DNA from 2 places in the Cobetia sp. MM1IDA2H-1 genome. Region 1 is predicted to be linked to the other one. Evidence: predicted binding sites of a transcription regulator. Region 1 holds the regulator's gene; the other holds the start of a gene.

What was found. The regulator sigma-54, encoded in region 1, starts transcription at its own class of promoters, with help from an activator protein. The targets are predictions, from matches to a motif close to TGGCACNNNNNTTGCTNT.
Region 2: the regulator sigma-54 is predicted to act here: its motif matches at 2,204-2,221, upstream of BOH68_RS07810 (DUF3305 domain-containing protein).

Annotation. Positions count from the first base shown of each region.
Region 1 covers NZ_CM133225.1:797,793-807,679, reverse strand. The annotation lists gene BOH68_RS03440 (KdsC family phosphatase) at 1-48, shown strand, start outside; gene lptC (LPS export ABC transporter periplasmic protein LptC) at 48-731, shown strand; gene lptA (lipopolysaccharide transport periplasmic protein LptA) at 830-1,408, shown strand; gene lptB (LPS export ABC transporter ATP-binding protein) at 1,411-2,151, shown strand; gene BOH68_RS03420 (RNA polymerase factor sigma-54) at 2,506-3,954, shown strand; gene hpf (ribosome hibernation-promoting factor, HPF/YfiA family) at 4,554-4,862, shown strand; gene BOH68_RS03410 (PTS sugar transporter subunit IIA) at 4,872-5,342, shown strand; gene rapZ (RNase adapter RapZ) at 5,439-6,353, shown strand; gene BOH68_RS03400 (HPr family phosphocarrier protein) at 6,340-6,609, shown strand; gene mgtE (magnesium transporter) at 6,774-8,129, shown strand; gene pmbA (metalloprotease PmbA) at 8,232-9,602, opposite strand; gene yjgA (ribosome biogenesis factor YjgA) at 9,679-9,887, shown strand, end outside.
Region 2 covers NZ_CM133225.1:1,817,353-1,827,239, reverse strand. The annotation lists gene BOH68_RS07825 (helix-turn-helix domain-containing protein) at 1-39, shown strand, start outside; gene BOH68_RS07820 (helix-turn-helix transcriptional regulator) at 186-1,127, opposite strand; gene BOH68_RS07815 (formate dehydrogenase accessory sulfurtransferase FdhD) at 1,124-2,023, opposite strand; gene BOH68_RS07810 (DUF3305 domain-containing protein) at 2,359-2,931, shown strand; gene BOH68_RS07805 (DUF3306 domain-containing protein) at 2,928-3,791, shown strand; gene BOH68_RS07800 (4Fe-4S dicluster domain-containing protein) at 4,232-6,133, shown strand; gene BOH68_RS07795 (TorD/DmsD family molecular chaperone) at 6,162-6,851, shown strand; gene BOH68_RS07790 (hypothetical protein) at 7,026-7,256, shown strand; gene BOH68_RS07785 (molybdopterin-dependent oxidoreductase) at 7,536-9,887, shown strand, end outside.

The sequences.
Region 1 (9,887 bases):
CACTGGGCCTCGGTGCTGGATACCTATCTGCAGGAGTCGCGCGCCTGATGCCACGTCTTCCCCGTCCCTCTCCGCGCCTGTGGCTGATGCTGCTGCTCCTGCTGGTCGGCGGCGTCATGGCCCTGATCGAGCAGCGCAACAGTCTGGAATCGACAGTGGATGTCGACGCCAGCAGTGATGAGCCGGATTACTATCTCGACGGGGCTGACATGACGCGCTTCGATGCGCGGGGAGTGTCGATCCAGTCGATGACCTCCCCGCACATCGAACACACGCCAGGCGATGACGTGACACGTGCGCAGGCACCGAAGATCCGGACCAACGACAGCGAAGACCGTCGCTGGTACGCCACGGGTGACAGTGGCGTGTTGAGCGCCGGCGGCGACACCTTCACCCTCGAGGGCAATGCCAGACTACGCCAGCCTTCGGATGCCTGGACACTGGACACCGACGTGCTGCATTACAGTCGTGAGCAGAACCGTGCCTGGAGTGACGTGCCGGTGGTGATCACCCAGAATGGTCAACGCGTCGAGAGTGACCGCTTCAGCGCTGACCTCTCTCAGGATTCCGCCCAGCTGGAAGGCCGCGTCCGCAGTACCCTGCAACCCGGCAAGGGCAAGAGCGATGCCGCCCGGGAAGCCGAGACTCTCGACACCGGCAATGACACCACCCGTGACGATGATGGCCGCGTCTCCAGCACCTTCGATGCCGCGCCGGCCAAGGATCAGTGAGCGCACCCCTGCATGCGCCGAATCCTCTCTCTCCGATTTCCGCTTCACGATGGCCTGAGTGATCGTGAAGCCTTACCAGTTCTGCCAAGGAGCACTCCATGACTTCAACGACTCTCACGCCCTTGACGGTCTGGCGCCAGACACTCAGACCCGGTGTCATGGCCCTTGGCCTGGCACTTGGCATGACGACGCTTTCCCCGACCGCACTGGCGCTGGACAGCGATGCCAACCAGCCGATCAACATTGCCGCCGACTCACTGTCACTGGATGACAAGGCCGGCACGGCCACCTATACCGGTCGCGTGGAAATGCGCCAGGGCAGCATGAAGCTGGATGCCGCGCGCGTTGACATCAGTCGCGCCGACAGCGGCGAGATCTCCCTAGTCAAGGCCACCGGCCAGCGCGCCTACATGGAGCAGAAACCCGATACCGACGAGCGACTGGTCAAGGGCTGGGCGAATACCATTCGCTACCACGCGCTGGAGCGCCGGGTGGAACTGGTCGGCGATGCCCGTCTGGAGAAAGGCGACGACACCTTCGAAGGCGGCTACGTGGAATACTTCCTGGACAAGCGCCAGGTCAATGCCAGCAATGGCACCGATGCCTCATCCTCCGAGGGGTCACGCGTCCACATGACCCTGACGCCACGTGGCGCCAATGCCAGCAAGGACCAATGAGCATGACTGCTGCCAGCCCACGTACCCTCAGCGCTCGTCATCTGGCCAAGGCCTACAAGGGTCGCAAGGTCGTCAAGGACATCTCGCTGGAAATCCGCCAGGGTGACATCGTAGGCCTGCTGGGCCCCAACGGGGCCGGCAAGACGACCTCGTTCTACATGATCGTCGGCCTCGTGCGCTCGGATGCCGGTAGCGTGACCATCGATGACCACGACCTGTCCGGCGCCGCCATGCATCAGCGGGCTCGCGCCGGCATCGGCTATCTGCCCCAGGAAGCCTCGATCTTCCGCAAGCTCTCGGTATCCGACAACATCATGGCGATCCTCGAGACGCGCAAGGACCTGGATCGCAACGGACGCAAGGCACGCCTGGAGGAGCTGCTCAACGAGTTCAGCATCACGCATATTCGTGACAGTGCCGGCATGAGCCTTTCCGGCGGGGAGCGCCGCCGCGTGGAGATCGCTCGCGCACTGGCCACCGAGCCGGACTTCGTGCTGCTCGATGAGCCGTTTGCCGGCGTGGACCCCATCTCGGTGGGCGAGATCAAGAGCATCGTGCGCCAGCTGCGTGACCGCGGCATCGGGGTGCTGATCACCGATCACAACGTGCGCGAGACACTCGACATCTGCGATACCGCCTACATCGTGGGCGATGGCCAGATCATCGCGCATGGCGACGCCGACACCATCCTCGCCAACCAGCAGGTGCGTGATGTCTACCTGGGTCATGAGTTCAAGCTCTAGCCCGAGAGTGCCGTCAGCCTGGTGAGAGCCGTCAGCCTGGTGAGAGCCGTCAGCCTGACGAGAGCCGTCCGACCTCTTCTGCTCTCACCAGCACCCACCAGCACCCGCCACTTCCTGCTTCATTGTCGGGGCCTCGTTCCCCGCCCCCTCACGCAAGCGCCTCGACATGCGCTTGCGTGATCTCCCCGTGAACCCTCCTGCTCTGCCACACCTCACTCGAATGCATGACGTCCATACCACCTTGGTGGCAACATGGCATGCAAGTTGCTTGAATATTCTCGACTGCCCCTTGTCAGTGCCCCGACCCACGGTATAGCGTAGATGCACGTTCCTTTGCCGTGAATGACAGACCCCATGAAACCCACCTTGCAGCTTCGACTCGGCACTTCCCTGACCATGACCCCGCAACTTCAGCAAGCGATCCAGCTGCTGCAGTTGTCGACGCTGGACCTGCGTCAGGAGATACAGCAGGCGCTCGAGTCAAACCCCATGCTGGAGCTTGACGAGGAATACGAGTCGCTGGATGTCGCGGAGACACAGGACAAGAGCGAGATCTCCACCTCCGAGACCAACAGCGAGATTCCTGAAGAATACCCTCTCGACAGTGACTGGTCGGACCTCTACCAGGACCACGCAGGCAGCCTGACCAGTTCCGGCAGCGGAAGCTCGAGCGAGGACGGGCCGGACTTCGATCGCAACACCAGTGTCGAAAGCCTGCAGGACCATCTGCGCTGGCAGCTGGCGATGACGGACCTCGATGCGCGTGAACGCCAGATGGCGGAGAGTCTGATCGATGCGGTGGATGGGGCCGGCTACCTGAGCATGAGCCTGGACGAACTGGTCGATGGCCTGCGAGGTCAGGGACTGCCCGGCCTCAAGGCGTCGGAACTCGAGCAGGTCCTGCTGCGCCTTCAGCAGTTCGATCCCACCGGTGTGTTCGCTCGAGACCTGCGCGAATGCCTGCTGCTTCAGCTGGCCCTGCTGCCGGACGATCTGCCGCTGCTGGCCCAGGCCCGCCGTCTGGTGCGGCAATTCCTCGAGGCACTGGGCAATGACGATCGCAAGCTGCTCAAGCGTCGCCTGAGCCTGGATGATGATGAGCTGGATCACGTCATTCGTCTGGTACGGGCGCTCGACCCGCGCCCGGCGTCCGCCTGGGGCGAGCCTGCCAGTGATTACGTCATCCCGGACCTGCTGGTCCGTCATACGCGTCACGGCTGGCAGGTCGAGCTCAACCCGGAAGCGCTGCCCAAGCTGCGTATCCAGCCGGAATATGCCGCCCTCATCAAGCGGGCCGACAAGTCCGCGGACAACACCTTCCTCAAGGACAATCTTCAGGAAGCCCGCTGGCTGATGAAGAGCCTGTCCTCACGCAATGACACCCTGCTCAAGGTGGGCCGCGAGATCATGGCGCGCCAGATCGACTTCCTCGAGCAGGGGGAAGAAGGCATGAAGCCGCTGATCCTCGCCAACATCGCGGAAGTGGTCGAGATGCACGAATCCACCATCTCGCGGGTGACCACCCAGAAATATATCCACACCCCGAGAGGCGTGTTCGAACTCAAGTTCTTCTTCTCGAGTCAGGTGGGTGGCAGCGGCAACGGTGACGCGCACTCCAGCACCGCGATCCGTGCGCGCATTCGCAAGCTGATCTCGGAAGAACCGGCGCGCAAGCCATTGTCCGACTCACGCCTGGTGGATCTGCTGGCCAGTGATGGCATCGAGGTAGCGCGCCGGACGGTCGCCAAGTATCGCGAGGCCATGGGCATCCCCTCCTCCAGCGAGCGCAAGCGCTTGGCGTGAGTCTCGACAACGGATACCCGCAAGCCAGCGGGCTCCACACGTCGGAGCGCTGAAGCTCGCCCCCTTGCACCTGCCATCCTGACATCATCTGCCAATCGGTCGTCTGAATACCGGTTGGCAATGCCTGTCCTTGCGACTGCGTGAGTGACTTCACGCCCCCAATTGCCTATTTTTCCAGCCACTTTTCTCCAGAGTGCTTTCTTTTTCCCTCACATCCCACGGACAGATAGCCAGGGGTCGCCACCGACTCCTGCCACACGAACGTCGACGTAAATGCTGACATTGGCCACAAACGGCCGGTTTCTCGAGCCCCATTCCGTCCGTGATGCGAGGCGATGCTCATGAAGAACCTGCTGATATCCCTCGCTGGGTTGAAGACAAGCCTTGCCCCACGATGCAGCGCAGCGTTGATCTTTGTTCAAAGCTTGGGCATTGTCGGGGTAGACGCTCGGTACACCGGCACCGCCGCTCTCGCCAGCAGATGATCGCCACGAGACCATGGCCGGAGTCAGAAAGTGGCCGCGCGTTCAATCAGGGTTTGCTCGCAGTCAAAAAGGGTTACAATTCAAAGGCAACCCGCTGGATAAAGGAGCGTGTCCATGCAAGTGAATATCACCGGGCATCATGTGGAACTCACCGATCCTCTCCGCGATTATGTCAACGAGAAGCTCGCTCGCCTCGAACGGCATTACGACAACATCACCAATGTTCAGGTGACACTGTCGATCGAGAAGGAACGCCAACAGGCTGCCTGCACCCTGCACGCCGCTGGCGCCGACCTCCATGCCCTGGCAGAAGACCCCAACATGTACGCTGCCATCGACGCGCTCGCCGACAAGCTGGACCGCCAGCTGGTCAAACACAAGGAAAAGTCCCAGGCTCGCTCTCAGGGCACCGGGACCCGTTGACCTTCTGCCATGACACTTGATCAGATCCTTCCCCCCGAGCGCACGCTCTACGGCGTCCCCGGGGGGAGCAAGAAGCGGGTGCTGGAATTCTTCAGCACCTTCATTGCTCAGAACATTCCCAGCCTGGACAGCCAGGAAGTCTTCTCGCGCCTGATCGGGCGCGAGAGACTGGGTTCGACGGGCATCGGCCACGGCGTGGCCGTGCCACATGCACGCAGTCCACACTGCAAGACCCCCATCGCGGCGTTCATGAAGCTCGGTGACCCCATCGACTTTGACGCCATCGATGGCGAACCCATCGATCTGCTGTTCGTGCTGCTGGTCCCCGAGGAGGCAGATGACACCCATCTCACTCTGCTCGGCCAGGTGGCGGAACTGCTCAACTCGCCCACCAACCGGGCAGCATTGCGCCAGGCAGACAGTCAGCGAGCATTGTTCGAAGCCCTGACCTCGGCCATCGCCGAATTGCCGGCGCGCTGAACCTGCAAGCCCGGACTCGCTCCGGGCTTGTCGCTGACTGGCCTCAGGCACCCTCCGCTTTCACCTCATGCTGACCTCGCCCTGGGAGAGCACTCCATGAAGATCGTGATCATCAGTGGTCGCTCCGGTTCCGGCAAATCGATTGCCCTCCAGGCGCTGGAAGACATTGGCTACTATGCCATCGACAATCTGCCCGGCATGCTGCTGGCACCATTGGTCGAGCAGCTGGAAAAGGACAGCCCCACCCGCCGGCGCATCGCGGTCTCCATTGACGCGCGCAACCTCCCCGATGCCCTGAGTCGCTTCCCTGAACTGCTCGACAGCGTTCGTCAGAGCGGCATGGATGTGCAGGTCGTCTACCTGACCACGGACTCCCGTGTCCTGCTCGAACGCTATTCCGCGACCCGCCGCCGTCATCCGCTGACCCGCGACAATGACCGCACGCTGGCCGAGGCCATCGAGATCGAGCAGCAGACACTGGCCCCGATTCGTCAGAAGGCGGACCTGGTCATCGACTCGACCAACCTCAGCGTGCATGACCTGCGCTCGCGCATCACCGAACAGGTCGCGCAGCACAGCTCTCGTCATCTGACACTCACCTTCGAGTCCTTCGGCTTCAAGCATGGCGTGCCGACCGATGCCGACATGGTGTTCGATGCCCGCTGCCTGCCCAACCCCTACTGGGACATCAATCTGCGCAGCGATACCGGTCGTGATGACAGCGTGGCGGAATTCCTGCAGCGCTACCCGGACGTCAAGGCGATGCAGGATGACATCGCCGGCTGGCTGGAACGCTGGCTGCCCGCCTATCAGGCCAGCAATCGCAGTTACCTGACCGTTTCGGTGGGCTGTACCGGCGGCCAGCATCGCAGCGTCTATCTCTGCGAGCAGCTGGCCGAACATTTCGCCAAGCAGCTTCCTGAGGTGCGTCTACGCCACCGGGAACTGGGGATCCATACGGCCCTGGCGATCAGCGATACCCGTCAGGAGTCACACGATGCCCAGTCGTGAACTGGTTCTGACCAACAAGCGCGGGCTGCATGCTCGCGCTGCCACCAAGCTGGTCAACTGCTGTGCGCCCTTCGAGGCCACGGTCATGGTCAGTCACGGTGAGCGACGCGCCAACGCGGCCAACGTCATGGCGCTGCTGATGCTGGCAGCCCCGTGTGGCACGGCGCTGATCATCGATGTCGAGGGCGAACAGGCAGATGAGGCCCTGTCTGCGATCGAGTCCCTGTTCGAGGCGCGCTTCGAAGAGGAAGAATGACGCCGCCGCACGCCGTCTGACATCCCCCGCCCGCCGGCTTTCTGCCACTTTTTCCGCGATGATTGCCCTACCGATAAGAAACAGTGTTTTCTTTTGTCGACGCGCCCCCCTGCGCCAATGGTAGAATCAACGCTGTCCTTCATGTCGACAGGGGAAGCCGACAGATGAGCAAGACGTCACGCAAACTCAAGCCAAGACTTGATCGCCTGTCACAGGCACTGGAAAGTGGCGAGCTGGATCAGGCAAGGCGCATGCTGAATCGCGGCCTGGCACCGGTGGACGTGGCCCACTTGCTGGAATCCTCCCCCCCCAAGGAGCGCAACCTGCTCTGGGAGCTGGTCGACGCCGAACTTCAGGGCGATGTGCTCCAATACCTTGGCGAGGATATCCAGAGCGACTTCCTCAAGGACATGGATGCCGAGGACGTCCTGGCCGCCACCGAGAATCTGGAACCGGATGATGTCGCCGACATCCTCCAGCGGCTTCCGAATGCCGTGATTCTCGAAGTCCTCGACTCCATGGAGGCGCAGGAACGCCAGCGGGTCGAGACGGTGCTGTCCTACCCCGAGGACACTGCCGGCGGCTTGATGAACACGGACACCATCACCATCCGTCCGGACATCACCTTGGATGTCGTGTTGCGTTACATCCGCCGTCACGAGCGACTTCCCGATTCCACCGACACCCTGCTGGTCGTCTCGCGCCGCGATGAATTCATCGGCGCCCTGCCCATCAACCGCCTGCTGGTCTCTGACCCCGGTGTCACGGTGCGCGAGGTGATGGATACCGACAGCGTGGTGATTCCGGCATTGATGCCGGAGAGCGAGGTCGCCTCGCTGTTCGAGAAGCATGACCTGATCTCGGCGCCTGTCGTCGGCGGTGATGGCAATCTGCTCGGGCGCATCACCATCGATGACGTGGTCGACGTCATCCGCGGCGATGCCGAGCACCAGGTCATGTCGATGGCGGGGATGGACGAGGATGAAGATACCTTCTCCCCGGTGATGCGCACCTCCTGGCGTCGCGCCATCTGGCTTGGCATCAACCTGCTGACCGCCTTCATGGCGTCCGCCGTGATCGGGATGTTCGAGGGCACCATCCAGAAGATCACCGCGCTGGCGGTACTGATGCCCATCGTCGCCAGCATGGGCGGCATTGCCGGCTCACAGGCACTGACGGTACTGATTCGCGGCATCGCACTGGGACACGTCAAGAGTGGCAACGTGCGCTGGCTTCTCAAGCGCGAAATCATCGTCGCGGGGCTCAATGGCCTGCTGTGGGCGGTGGTGGTCGCCGGGATCGCCATCGTCTGGTTCGGTGATGTCCAGCTGGGGGCCATCATCGGTGCCGCCATCATGATCAATCTGTTGATCGCGGCCGTGACCGGGACATTGCTGCCGATACTGCTCAAGAAGCTCAATATCGACCCGGCCCTCTCCGGCAGCGTGATCCTGACCACCGTGACCGACGTGATCGGCTTCATGGCCTTCCTGGGCCTGGCGACCTGGCTCTACCTGTAATCACGCCAGGAGAGTCACGCATCATCCGGCAGCCTGCAGAAACGAAGACGGCCGCTCCCCCAGGAGCGGCCGTCTGTCTTTTCACGAAGGATGATCTCTAGCTCAATCTTCCAGCGCGTCTTCCTCACCTTCCGACATGCCCGCGACGGTCATGCCACCGATCAGCCAGCTGCCAGAGTGGATGCTGCCCCGGGTATCGACATCATCACCGACCGCCAGCAGATTGGCGGCCATGTCACGCAGATTGCCGGCGATCGTGAACTCCTCGACCGCGTGCTGGATCTCGCCATTCTCGACCCAGAAGCCCGAAGCGCCACGCGAGTAGTCACCGGTCACGCCGTTGACGCCCTGCCCCATCAACTCGGTCACCAGCACGCCGGTGCCCATCTGCTTGAGCATCTCGTCACGTGAGGTCAGCGGCGCGGTGATGCGCACGTTGCGCGCACCGCCCGCGTTGCCGGTGGTCTGCATGCCCAGACGACGAGCACTGTAGGCGCTCAGCATGTAACTCTGCACCTTGCCGTCGGCAAAGTAGACATTGTCACGCGTGGCGACACCGTCGTTGTCGAAGGCGGCACTCGACATGCCACCCACCTCACGCGGCTTCTCGCCGAGGGTGAACCAGTCAGGGAACAGCGGCTGACCCAGGCTGTCGCACAGGAAGCTGGACTCACGATACAGCGAACCACCCGCGATGGCGGACAGATAGTGCCCTACCAGGCCTGCCGACATCTGCGGGTCGAACATGACCGGCATACGCCCCGTCGCCACCTTGCGCGCGTTGAGGCGTGCCAGCGTGCGGCGTGCAGCCTCACGCCCCACATCCTCCGGGGAGCGCAGGTCGGCCGGGTTGCGCACGCTGGTGTAGTCATAGTCACGCTGCATGCCCTGTTCATCCCTGGCGATCAACATGCAGGACATCGAGTGTCGGCTGCCGCACTGACTGGCCAGGAAACCGTGGCTGTTGCCGTAGACCTGCACACCTTCCCCACTGGAGAAGCTGGCACCTTCGGATTGCGCGATGCCTTCCACTTCCAGTCCGGCACGCTCACACGCCAGCGCCAGATCCGTCGCGTCATCGACGCTGATCGCCCAGGGGTGATGCGCCTGAAGGTCCGGGAAATCGGTGGCCATCAGTTCGGCCGGCGCCAATCCGGCAAAGCTGTCCTCGCCGGTGTAATGAGCGATGGAGACCGCTTTCTCGACCGCGGCACGAATCGAGTCGCTACCGGCGTCGGAAGAGGTCGCGCTGCCCTTGCGATTGCCCAGATACACGGTCACGCCGATCCCCTGATCACGCGACAGCTCGACGGTTTCGACTTCTCCGTCACGCACCGAGATGCTGACGCCCTGATCGACGCTGGCGCCCACCTCACAGGCATCGGCTCCCAGACTGCGGGCCAGCTCGAGCGCTTCGCTGACGCGGCGCTCCAGCAGTTGTTGCTGAGCAACGGCATCAAAGGCCTGGCTCATGTTGTTCTCCTTCTGAGGAGACGGGGCGCTGGCAGTGCTATACTGCCGCAAATTTCCCCGACTCGTTGGAATTGGCATGCGTAAAGAAAGACCTGAGGAGCTCGTCGAGCGTCCCAGCAAATCCCAGATGAAGCGTGAAATGATCGAGCTTCAGGCCCTCGGCAAGAAGATCATCGACATGCCGGCCGGTCAGCGCGCCAAGTTCCCGCTCTCCGATGACATGCTGGCCGCCATCGATGAGTGCGGACGCATTCGCAGTCATGAAGGCCTGCGCCGTCACATGCA
Region 2 (9,887 bases), 1.0 Mb from region 1:
GTAGTGCTGTCGGTCTGCACGCGCAACGACGCCGATTGATGATATGCCCACTGGCGCAACGCTAAACCGTTCTCCAGGAGCATGTGACGTGAAAGATCTTTACCTCGCCAGAACAATGGCCTGGCGAGGCAGAGGCAGCGCCCACATCATCACCGTTTAGCCTGGTGCTAGCTGGCGATCTTGACTCAGTCATGTTGGGCGGCGTCGCCTCGCCAGATGAGCTGACCACATTCACGCAGGTCATACCCTCCCAACGACTGTGCCAGCTGGATGCCATTGGGCGTGGACAGATAGTCCAGCAGGCCCTGGAAGAGGTCGCGGAAATAGACGTTGCGTGGCACGACAAGATCAAAGGCCTCTTCACAGACCGGCACGAATCCGAGACCGAATTCATTCGCGGCCGATAACGTCCCCGGCCCGACATCCACCTCCCCGCGCGCGACGAGTGATGCGACCTCTCGCTCCGAGTAGGCGATGGCGAGGGTATTGAGCTGCTCCGGGCGCATCTGATGGCCGGACAGCCACTCCTGCAGGAAGCGCTGCGAACCGGCCCCCTCCTGACGCACTACCCAGCGCCGTTGAGACCCGAACAGGCCGCCGGGATTGATCGGCAGGTGGCGATCTTCCTGACGAATGATCAGCCCCTGGGTGCGCCGAGCCAGCCGGACCAATACCCACTGACGATAACCATCGTGCCCGCGGATCAAGGCCGGATGGCGAAGCGATGCTTCCTCGGCACGCCCCCAGTGAATGGCACAGACATCGGCTCGTCCCTGACTCAACAGATCCAGCCCCAGGCGTGTCCCGGTGACACTCATGCCATAGAAGGCACTGCCATCGTGCTGCTGGTTGAGTCGCATCGTCAGCGCTGCCAGCAAGGGGTCATCGCTACCGGTGATCATCAAGCGATCCGCCAGCACCCCATGATGGCTGGACTCCAGAATCCATTGCTCGACCAGGCGCCGCGGGAAAAGCCATTTGCCGGTGACCTTGGTGGCCGGCATGGTGCCCTCACTGGCCAGCTGATAGATCTTCTTTTCATTGAGGTGCAACAGTCGTGCGACCTCATGGACCGTCAGAAAGGGGTTGTCATGCATCGTCGCATCCCCGGAAACAGGCTGATTCATTGCTCGCCTCCCGGGCGAGACTTGCCAGCTTCACGAAGTTGATCACCGGCACGCAGCGGAGGGATGGCGTCCAGTATCATCCGACCGGCAGGGTCCACCACCTGGAAGTGGCTGCCCTTGGCACGTGCGATCAACAGCACCCCGAAGCGGCTGGCCAGCTCAACGCCCTTCTGGGTCACCCCGGAGCGTGAGACCAGCACCGAAATGCCCGCCTGCGCCACCTTGAGCACCATCTCCGAGGTCAGACGCCCCGTGGTATAGAAGATATTGGCACCCCGGTAATCCGTCTCGTCCTCGCGCACAGGTGAAAGCCAGTTCAGGCCTGCCAGGGTATCGACGGCATTGTGGCGACCGACATCCTCGATGAATGCCAGCACCTCATCATCCCGACACAGCGCACAGCCATGTACCGCCCCCGCCTTGCGGTAGGTGGCATTGTGGGCCGCGAGAGATGCCAACAGCTGATACAGCACACTCTGCTGAAAGGGGCGATCATCAAGCGCCTCCAGCGTCTGACGCTCCAGCAGATTGCCAAAGACGGTTCCCTGGCCGCAGCCGGTGGTGACGGTACGCTTGCTCAGTCGCTGCTCGATATCCTTCGGTAGATGGCGCGTCACCACCGAGGCGCTTTCCACCTCCCAGTCCACTTGCAGCGCCTCCAGGTCTTCGATATCTCCCAACAGGCCCTGATTGCGCAAATAGCCCGCCACCAGCGCCTCAGGCTCGGCCCCCAGCGTCATCAGAGTGACGATCTCACGCTTGTTGAGGTAGATCGTCAGCGCGCGCTCGGCGGCGATCGACTGCGTCTGGCGCTGGCCTCGCTCATCCATCACGACGATATCCAGCGTGGTGGGCAATCGAGCATTGCTGATGACCGGAGGCATAGAGGCTTTCATGGCGTCGGGGTCTCCCTCTTCGAGCCGAATTGATGCCGGAGGGTGCCGCCACACGGCGAACCTGCCATGCAGGTTGCGGCATGCGTCGTCACCCAGCGCTCAAAGAATACCAGTCAGGCCGAGAGGCTGTCCTGATCCGGCAGCCATTGCGATCTCGCGTCATGCAATTCTCGACGCATGCGGCACGCTTCTTGCTAAAACCGGTAGAGCGTCGCATGTTCGTGAACGTACGAGCCACGGCGCTGATGACAGACTCGCCTTGGACCCGATACGCCGCCGACCACGACTCGGGTCACCCCCTGAACCACTTCCAGAACGCCCTCAAGAGATACGCCATGACCCAGCCACCCGACCCGTTGATGGACACGACACTCGACGCCTCACGCGAGTCATCACGACCTGACGACACTCGCTGGCTGACCGTGACACTGGCCCCCTCGCAGCAGACTCTCGGCCGCTTCACTCTCGACACCTGGGTGATTTCCCGGATCGCGCCCGCGGATCACGGCGAGACCACGCCCCGGACGCCTGAACAAGCGGCGCAACCGGAGCCTCAACGCACTCTGCCCCTGCAGCTGCATCTCACCGAGCGCACCGACTATCGTTACAACCTGCGTTGCGAACAGCCGCGCCTGTTCGTCTTGTGTGAAGAGCGTGAAGCGGATGGCATGCAGCCAAGGGTCGTCACCGCCTGCCAGGAAGTGGCCTCGCATTGGCTGGATGGCGACCAACTAGTACTGGATACCCCGATGCCTCCTGCCCTGATGGTCTGGCTGGAGGGCTATCTCGCCCGGCATGGTGAGCGCATCGACGAAGGCAAGAAGAAGAAGCGCAAGGGGGCGGGGCGCGCCAGTCAGACCGACACCGTGCGCCCGGACGCTGATGCTGCCAACAAGGAAGGGCCATGAGTCACTCCGACGACCGCGACCATACCTCGCAAGGCCTGTTGTCCCGCTGGTCACGCCGCAAGCAGCGCGCCGAAGCCTCACGGACGACCACGGACTCTCCCGATGCCGCCGCTGGGCTGGCGACGGTCGCACAGCCCTCCACGGCCAATGACACCGCACCCACTGAGACCGCACCCAAGGAAACAGGGGCCTGCGAGGCATCGGACGAGCTGGGCCATGCTCTGCACAGCAAGCGGCATGGCGAAGCGTCCGCTGAAGGCGGCAGTGAGACGACCGACGCCGAGGCCCTTGCACAGGAGGCAGATGAGCCCCCTCCCGTCGTGGAGCTGCCAGACCCCGACACCCTGCTGCCGGATGCGGATATCAGTGCCTACATGCAGGCAGGAGTGGACCCGGCGCTGCGACAACGCGCCCTGCGCCGCATCTTCATGGGAGGCGAGCACTCCCTGCGCGATGGCCTGGACGATTACGATCAGGATTTCTCCCAGATGCGTCCGCTCGCCGCAGGTGTGGCCGAGACGCTGAGACGCTGGACTCGCGATGTCGAAGAGGGACTCGAGAAGCTGGAAGATGACGAGGCTGATTGCGTAGCCGCCAGCAACGGCTCGGAAGATCAGCCGCAGGATGAGGCGCTGGAGGCTGCACCCTCTACGGATGAGCAAGGTCTCGACTCACTGGATGAGACATCACCGGATCACGGCCCACAGACCCATCGCGAGCACGCGCAGGACAAGCACACGGATACTGATGCTGCCCTTGCGCATGACACGCATGCACGGCAAGGCGCATGGGACCAGACCGATGGCGTCACGGCTGACGGACATGGGCCCACCCACAGACCGCCCCAACCACCAGAATGACACGCCTACCCGCAGGCACTGAGACATTATGACCCAGCGCAAGCTCCGTATTCGGCATGCGGGGTCATTCCCTTGCCCCTCACATGACTTCCACTCCCATGCGAGAGGCGCACTGCCTGCAAGAATCCGCTCAACAGAGGCAGGTATCGTCTGCGAAGAGAACGGCACTGCCTTCCGATACCTGATCGTCTACGCCCGATGCTCATCGCTGGCCCTTCAGTCCCTGACTATGCTGAAGCCAGTCGCAATGATGCCGCCATGCGGATCATCCGGATGACATCAGGCGCAAGACGTCGCTGGAAGCCCATGCACTTCCTTGAATGACCTTCGACCGCTGACCGGGCGCGAGCCTCGAGAATCAGCGGCGATCAGGAACCGTCCACCGCGCCACCTGACAGGCGCGCAAGGGCGGAGCCGCCACGACCGAAATAAGGATGAGGATGCTCAGTTCAAGTCTCGAGAACGCCCAGCGCGCGCTCAACCAGCAAGCACGCCAACGCGCCCTGGCGGCAGTGCTCGGAGCCTCCCCCGCTTCCAGCCTGCCACTGCTGGCCAGTGATGCCGGCAGCGCCCCGATCCGCTATCGCAGCCAGGGCCGCACGCTGCTGATCGGCAGCGAAGCGCGCCTGCGTGCCCTGTCCAGCCTGATGCTGGCACTGCCCGCCACTCACTCCCTGTCACTGTCTCTGCTGATCAGCGAGCAGGACAACAGCGCACTGGTATCCCTCGACGAGCGGCATATCACGACGAGCGAAGCACTGCCTTCCCATGCCAGCACCCGCGAGGCGCTCTCGCTGAGCGGCCATCTTGGCCATTTCACGCTGCTGGCTGGCGGGGTCAATCTGGCGCGCGCACTGCTGTCCACAGGTGCCCGACAGGTCGAGACCTTCGACCTGATCGCCGATCTGGGTCACCAGCCCCTCAATCAGGCGGAACTTCCGCCGCCGGGCTATCTGCGTGCAGAGGATACGGTGCTGGGCGAGCTGGATCGTCTCGCAAGCGACGCCAGCCTTGTCGAGAGCGGCGACCAGATCGCGAACCTGACCCATTGGGCGACAGAATTCGCCGGTCTGGTCGGCAGCTTCGACAAGCCCAATTACGTCAACGTCAATCTCGACATCTGTGCCCATTCAAGTGCGGGCAGCATCGGGTGTACACGTTGTCTTTCCTCCTGCAGCGCCGATGCCATCTTCTCCGTGGCGGGACGCCGCAACGCGCATATCGAGATCGACCCGTACCTCTGCCATGGTGCCGCCAGTTGCGTGAGTGCCTGCCCGACCGGCGCGCTGAGCTTTACCCAGCCGCCACTCGAACAGCGTCTCGAACAGATCCAGCGTCTGCTTGAGCGCTATCAGGATGCAGGGGGCACGCAGCCGATACTGCGCTACCGCCTCGAGTCTGCCAGTGACCGCCACTCGCCGTTGGCACCTGAGGATCAGGAACGCTGCCTGGACATTGCACTGGATGAAATCAGCGCCACCGGGCACGACGAGTGGCTGGCCGCGCTGGCGCTGGGCGCCACCCAGGTCATCGTCGAACTGCCTCGGACACTGCCTGCCGGTCAGCACCAGCAACTCGAGCAGGAACAGCGTCTGTGCAATGCGTTGCTGGAAAGCATGCAACTGGCCACGGACACCCAAGGCTCCCCCCGTCTCGTGCTGATCACCGAGTCCGCCGTGCCGGCCTCGCCCATGACGCTCGTCAGTCCGCTCTGCATCGCGCTGGCGCCCGGTGCCGATCGCGAAGAAGACGGCCAGCCGGGCCTGCCGATCGCGCGTGACTGGCTGTTGGGTCAACCGGATGCCCGACCCGGCAAGCGTGAGCGCCTGAATCGTGTACTGGATCACCTGGCCACGCTGGCCGCCGCTGACCTGGCGCAGACCGCCGTCGAGGTACCTGCCGGTGCGCCCTTCGGCGCGATTCAGGTCGAAAGCGACGGCTGCACCCTTTGTCAGGCCTGCGTCGCGGTCTGCCCGACCAGCGCACTGTCCGCCAACCGCACCTCTCCGGCACTGTCCTTCACCGAGGGAGATTGCGTGCAATGTGGCCTGTGCGAGCAGTCATGCCCCGAGAGCGTCATCACTCTGACGCCGGGCTTTTCCGCACAACCAGAGGTGCGCCGTGAACCGCGCCTGCTCAAGCAGGACACGCCGTTCCCCTGCATCAGCTGCGGCACCCCGTTCGGCTCCACCGCCACCATCACGGCGATGCAGACCAAGCTGGCCTCCCACGCCTATTTCCAGGGTGACGGTGCGCTGCGCCTCAAGATGTGCAGCGATTGCCGCGTGAAGGATATCTGGCACGAAATGGCCCGCAATCCCGATGCTCAACTCAAGGTCTGAGTCCATGCCTTCAAGTGATGACACTGATATGACACCTGATGATGGATCACTGATCAGCCACAGTGCCGAGCAACAGGCACTGCGGGCCGATCTCTACCGCCTGCTGGCTCGTCTGCTGCGGGCAGCGCCCGATCAGCCACTCATCGACTTCCTGGCGGCGCTGGAGCCTGAGGCCATCACCATGCCCGGCGCGGATCAGCAGCAACTGCCCAGGGCGCTGGCCTCGCTGTCTCTCTCGGCGCGGGTCAGTGATCCTCGACGACTGGAGGATGAGTATTTCCAGGCACTGGTCGGGGTCGTGCAGGGCGAAGTGGTGCCGTATGCCAGCTGGTACCTGACCGGCTCATTGATGGAAATGCCGCTGGTGGCACTGCGCCATGACCTCAAGCGCCTCGGTTTCGAGCGCGAAGCCGACGTTCGCGAGCCGGAGGACCACCTGGGGGCTCTGTGCGAGGTCATGGCCATGCTGATCGAGGAGCTGCCCGGCGAACAGGTCAATTTCTTCCGTCAGCATCTGGCGAACTGGGGTGAGCGTTGCTGTGCCGACCTTGCGCGCCGCAAGAGTCCTTTCTATGCCGCGGTTGGCTATCTTGGCCAGGCATTTCTGGCAGCCGAACGACGCAATCTCGGAGAGGCTCCCCAACCGACAGCCTCATTGGCGGACGTCGCAAGCCAAGGCACCACTGGCTGGCAAGGCATACAACTTCCCCAATCGTGAGACCGACAGACACGCGCCGGACAGCACCCACAGCCCGGCACACGCCATGGCCGGTGCTGGGGCTGATGCAAGACCCTGATGCAAGACCTGAAGCAAGACCGTGAGACACCCTTCAAGCGACAACGGATTCAGCGACGTTCGCCTTGAACATGACATGTCAGACAGGAGATCAGCATGAAGACTGATGACAACACGCAAGGCCAGGAACTGGCCCGTCAGGGCCGCCGCAAGTTCCTGAGGGTACTGGGAGCCAGCACCGTCGGGGCGGCAGCCGCTGGAACGCTGGCCGGGGCCGTCATCCCGGATCAGGCCGCGCCACAGGACGGCAAGACAGCAGACAGAGTGACCGACAACTATCGCGAGACGGATCACGTGAAGGCGTTCTACGCCACTCTGCGAGATTGACCTTCTGTCGGTCACGTCTCCACAGGGGAATCTGCCAGTGGCAACGCCGCCACTGCCAGATCCTCTGGGAGAGTACAGACTCGCCTGACGGCGTGACCGATCAGAGACACAAAGGGCAGCGTGGAGTTCACTCCAGCCGCCATTGACAGCGACAAGACGGCACAGGGGCTCGCTGGCGAATGCCAGAAGAGCCACCTGAAGAACCGCCACTCCCGACACGGCCACCTGACCCGCCCAAGCGGTGCATGTCGTGTATCGGGTGATGAGGAGAAAGATGTCATGCGACTGACCCCCACCCCCTCCAGCACGGAGAGTACGGGACTCGGCATCAACCGCCGCCAGTTCCTGAAGCGCAGCGGTGTTGCGACCGGCGGCCTTGCCGCGGCCAGCTTCATGGCCACCCCGATGATGAAGCGTGCCGAGGCCAAGACGGAAGTCTCTCAGGCACCTGTCGAGACCAAGCGCACGATCTGTTCCCACTGCTCCGTGGGCTGTGGCGTCTATGCCGAAGTCCAGGAAGGCGTCTGGACCAAGCAGGAACCCGCCTTCGATCACCCCTTCAACCGCGGCGCGCATTGTGCCAAGGGCGCCTCGCTGCGTGAGCATGGTCACTCTGATCGTCGTCTGAAGTATCCGATGAAGCTCGAAGGCGGCAAGTGGAAGAAGCTGTCCTGGGAGCAGGCCATCGAGGAAGTCGGCAACAAGGTACTGGAGCTGACCGAGCAGCATGGCCCGGACAGCATCTACTGGCTCGGTTCGGCAAAGTTCAGCAATGAACAGGCCTACCTGATGCGCAAGTTCGCGGCCCTGTTCGGCACCAACAATGTCGATCACCAGGCGCGTATCTGCCACTCCACCACCGTCGCCGGCGTCGCCAACACCTGGGGCTATGGCGCGATGACCAACTCGTTCAACGACATGCACAATTGTCGTTCGATTCTGTTCATCGGCTCCAATCCCTCCGAAGCCCACCCGGTGGCGATGCAACACATCCTGCTGGCCAAGGAGCGCTCCAACGCCGAGATCATCGTCGTCGATCCGCGCTTCACCCGCACGGCAGCGAAAGCCAACAAGTACGTGCGTCTGCGTCCGGGCACCGATGTTGCCTACATCTGGGGCCTGCTGTGGCACATCTTCGAGAACGGCTGGGAAGATGAGGCCTACATCCAGCAGCGCGTCTACGGCATGGACGAGGTACGCGCGGAAGTCGCCAACTTCCCGCCGGACGTGGTCGAGCGCATCACCGGTGTCGGTGAAGCCGACATGCTCGACGTCGCACGTCGACTGTCCCAGAACCGTCCGGGAAGTGTCGTGTGGTGCATGGGTGGCACACAGCACACCACCGGCAACAACAATACCCGCGCCTACTGCATTCTGGAGCTGGCACTGGGCAACATCGGCAAGTCCGGTGGCGGTGCCAACATCTTCCGGGGCCACGACAACGTTCAGGGCGCCACGGATCTGGGCCTGATGTCCCACTCCCTGCCAGGTTACTACGGCCTCTCCGAAGGGGCGTGGAAGCATTGGGCCAAGGTATGGAACGTCGACTTCGACTGGATCCAGAACCGCTACGACCAGACCGAGTATCACGACGGCAAGCCGATGCACACCAACGGCATCACCGTCTCGCGCTGGGTCGATGGCGTGCTCGAGGACCCGGATCGCATCTCCCAGCGCACCGCGCTCAAGGCGATGTTCTACTGGGGGCATGCCGTCAACTCCCAGACCCGCGGGCCGGAGATGAAGAAGGCCATGGCCAAGCTGGACATGATGGTGGTGGTCGACCCCTACCCGACCATCGCCGCCGTCATGCACGACCGCACCGATGGCGTCTATCTGTTGCCGGCCGCGACCCAGTTCGAGACCACCGGCAGCGTGACCAACTCCAGTCGCTCCCTGCAGTGGCGTGATCAGGTCATCGAACCGATGTTCGATTCCAAGCCGGATCACGAGATCATGTATCTGCTGTCCCGCAAGCTGGGCTTTGCCGACGAGCTGTTCCGCAACATCAAGGTCGAGGGCAGCGTGCCGGTGGTCGAGGACATCACCCGCGAATTCAATGCCGGGATGTGGACCGTTGGCTATACCGCCCAGAGTCCCGAGCGCCTGAAGGCTCATCAGAAGAACTGGCATACCTTCGACTTCGAGACACTCAAGGCACGTGGTGGTCCGGCAAATGGCGACTTCTACGGTCTGCCATGGCCGTGCTGGGGAACGCCGGAGATGGGCCATCCAGGCTCGCCCATCCTGTATGACACCTCCAAGACGGTGGCCGAAGGCGGTGGCAACTTCCGCGCCCGTTACGGCGTGGAACACAACGGCACCAATATCTTGGCCGAGGGCTCCTGGTCCAAGGGCGCCGAGATCGAGGATGGCTATCCGGAGTTCACCGACAAGCTGCTCAAGCAGCTGGGCTGGTGGGACGACCTGACGGCCGAGGAAAAGCAGGCGGCGGAAGGCAAGAACTGGAAGACCGATCTTTCCGGTGGCATCCAGCGCGTGTGCATCAAGCATGGCTGCATGCCGTACGGCAACGCCAAGGCACGTGCCCTAGTGTGGACCTTCCCGGACCCGATCCCCAAGCACCGCGAGCCGCTGTATACCGCGCGCCGTGACCTGGTGAAGGACTAT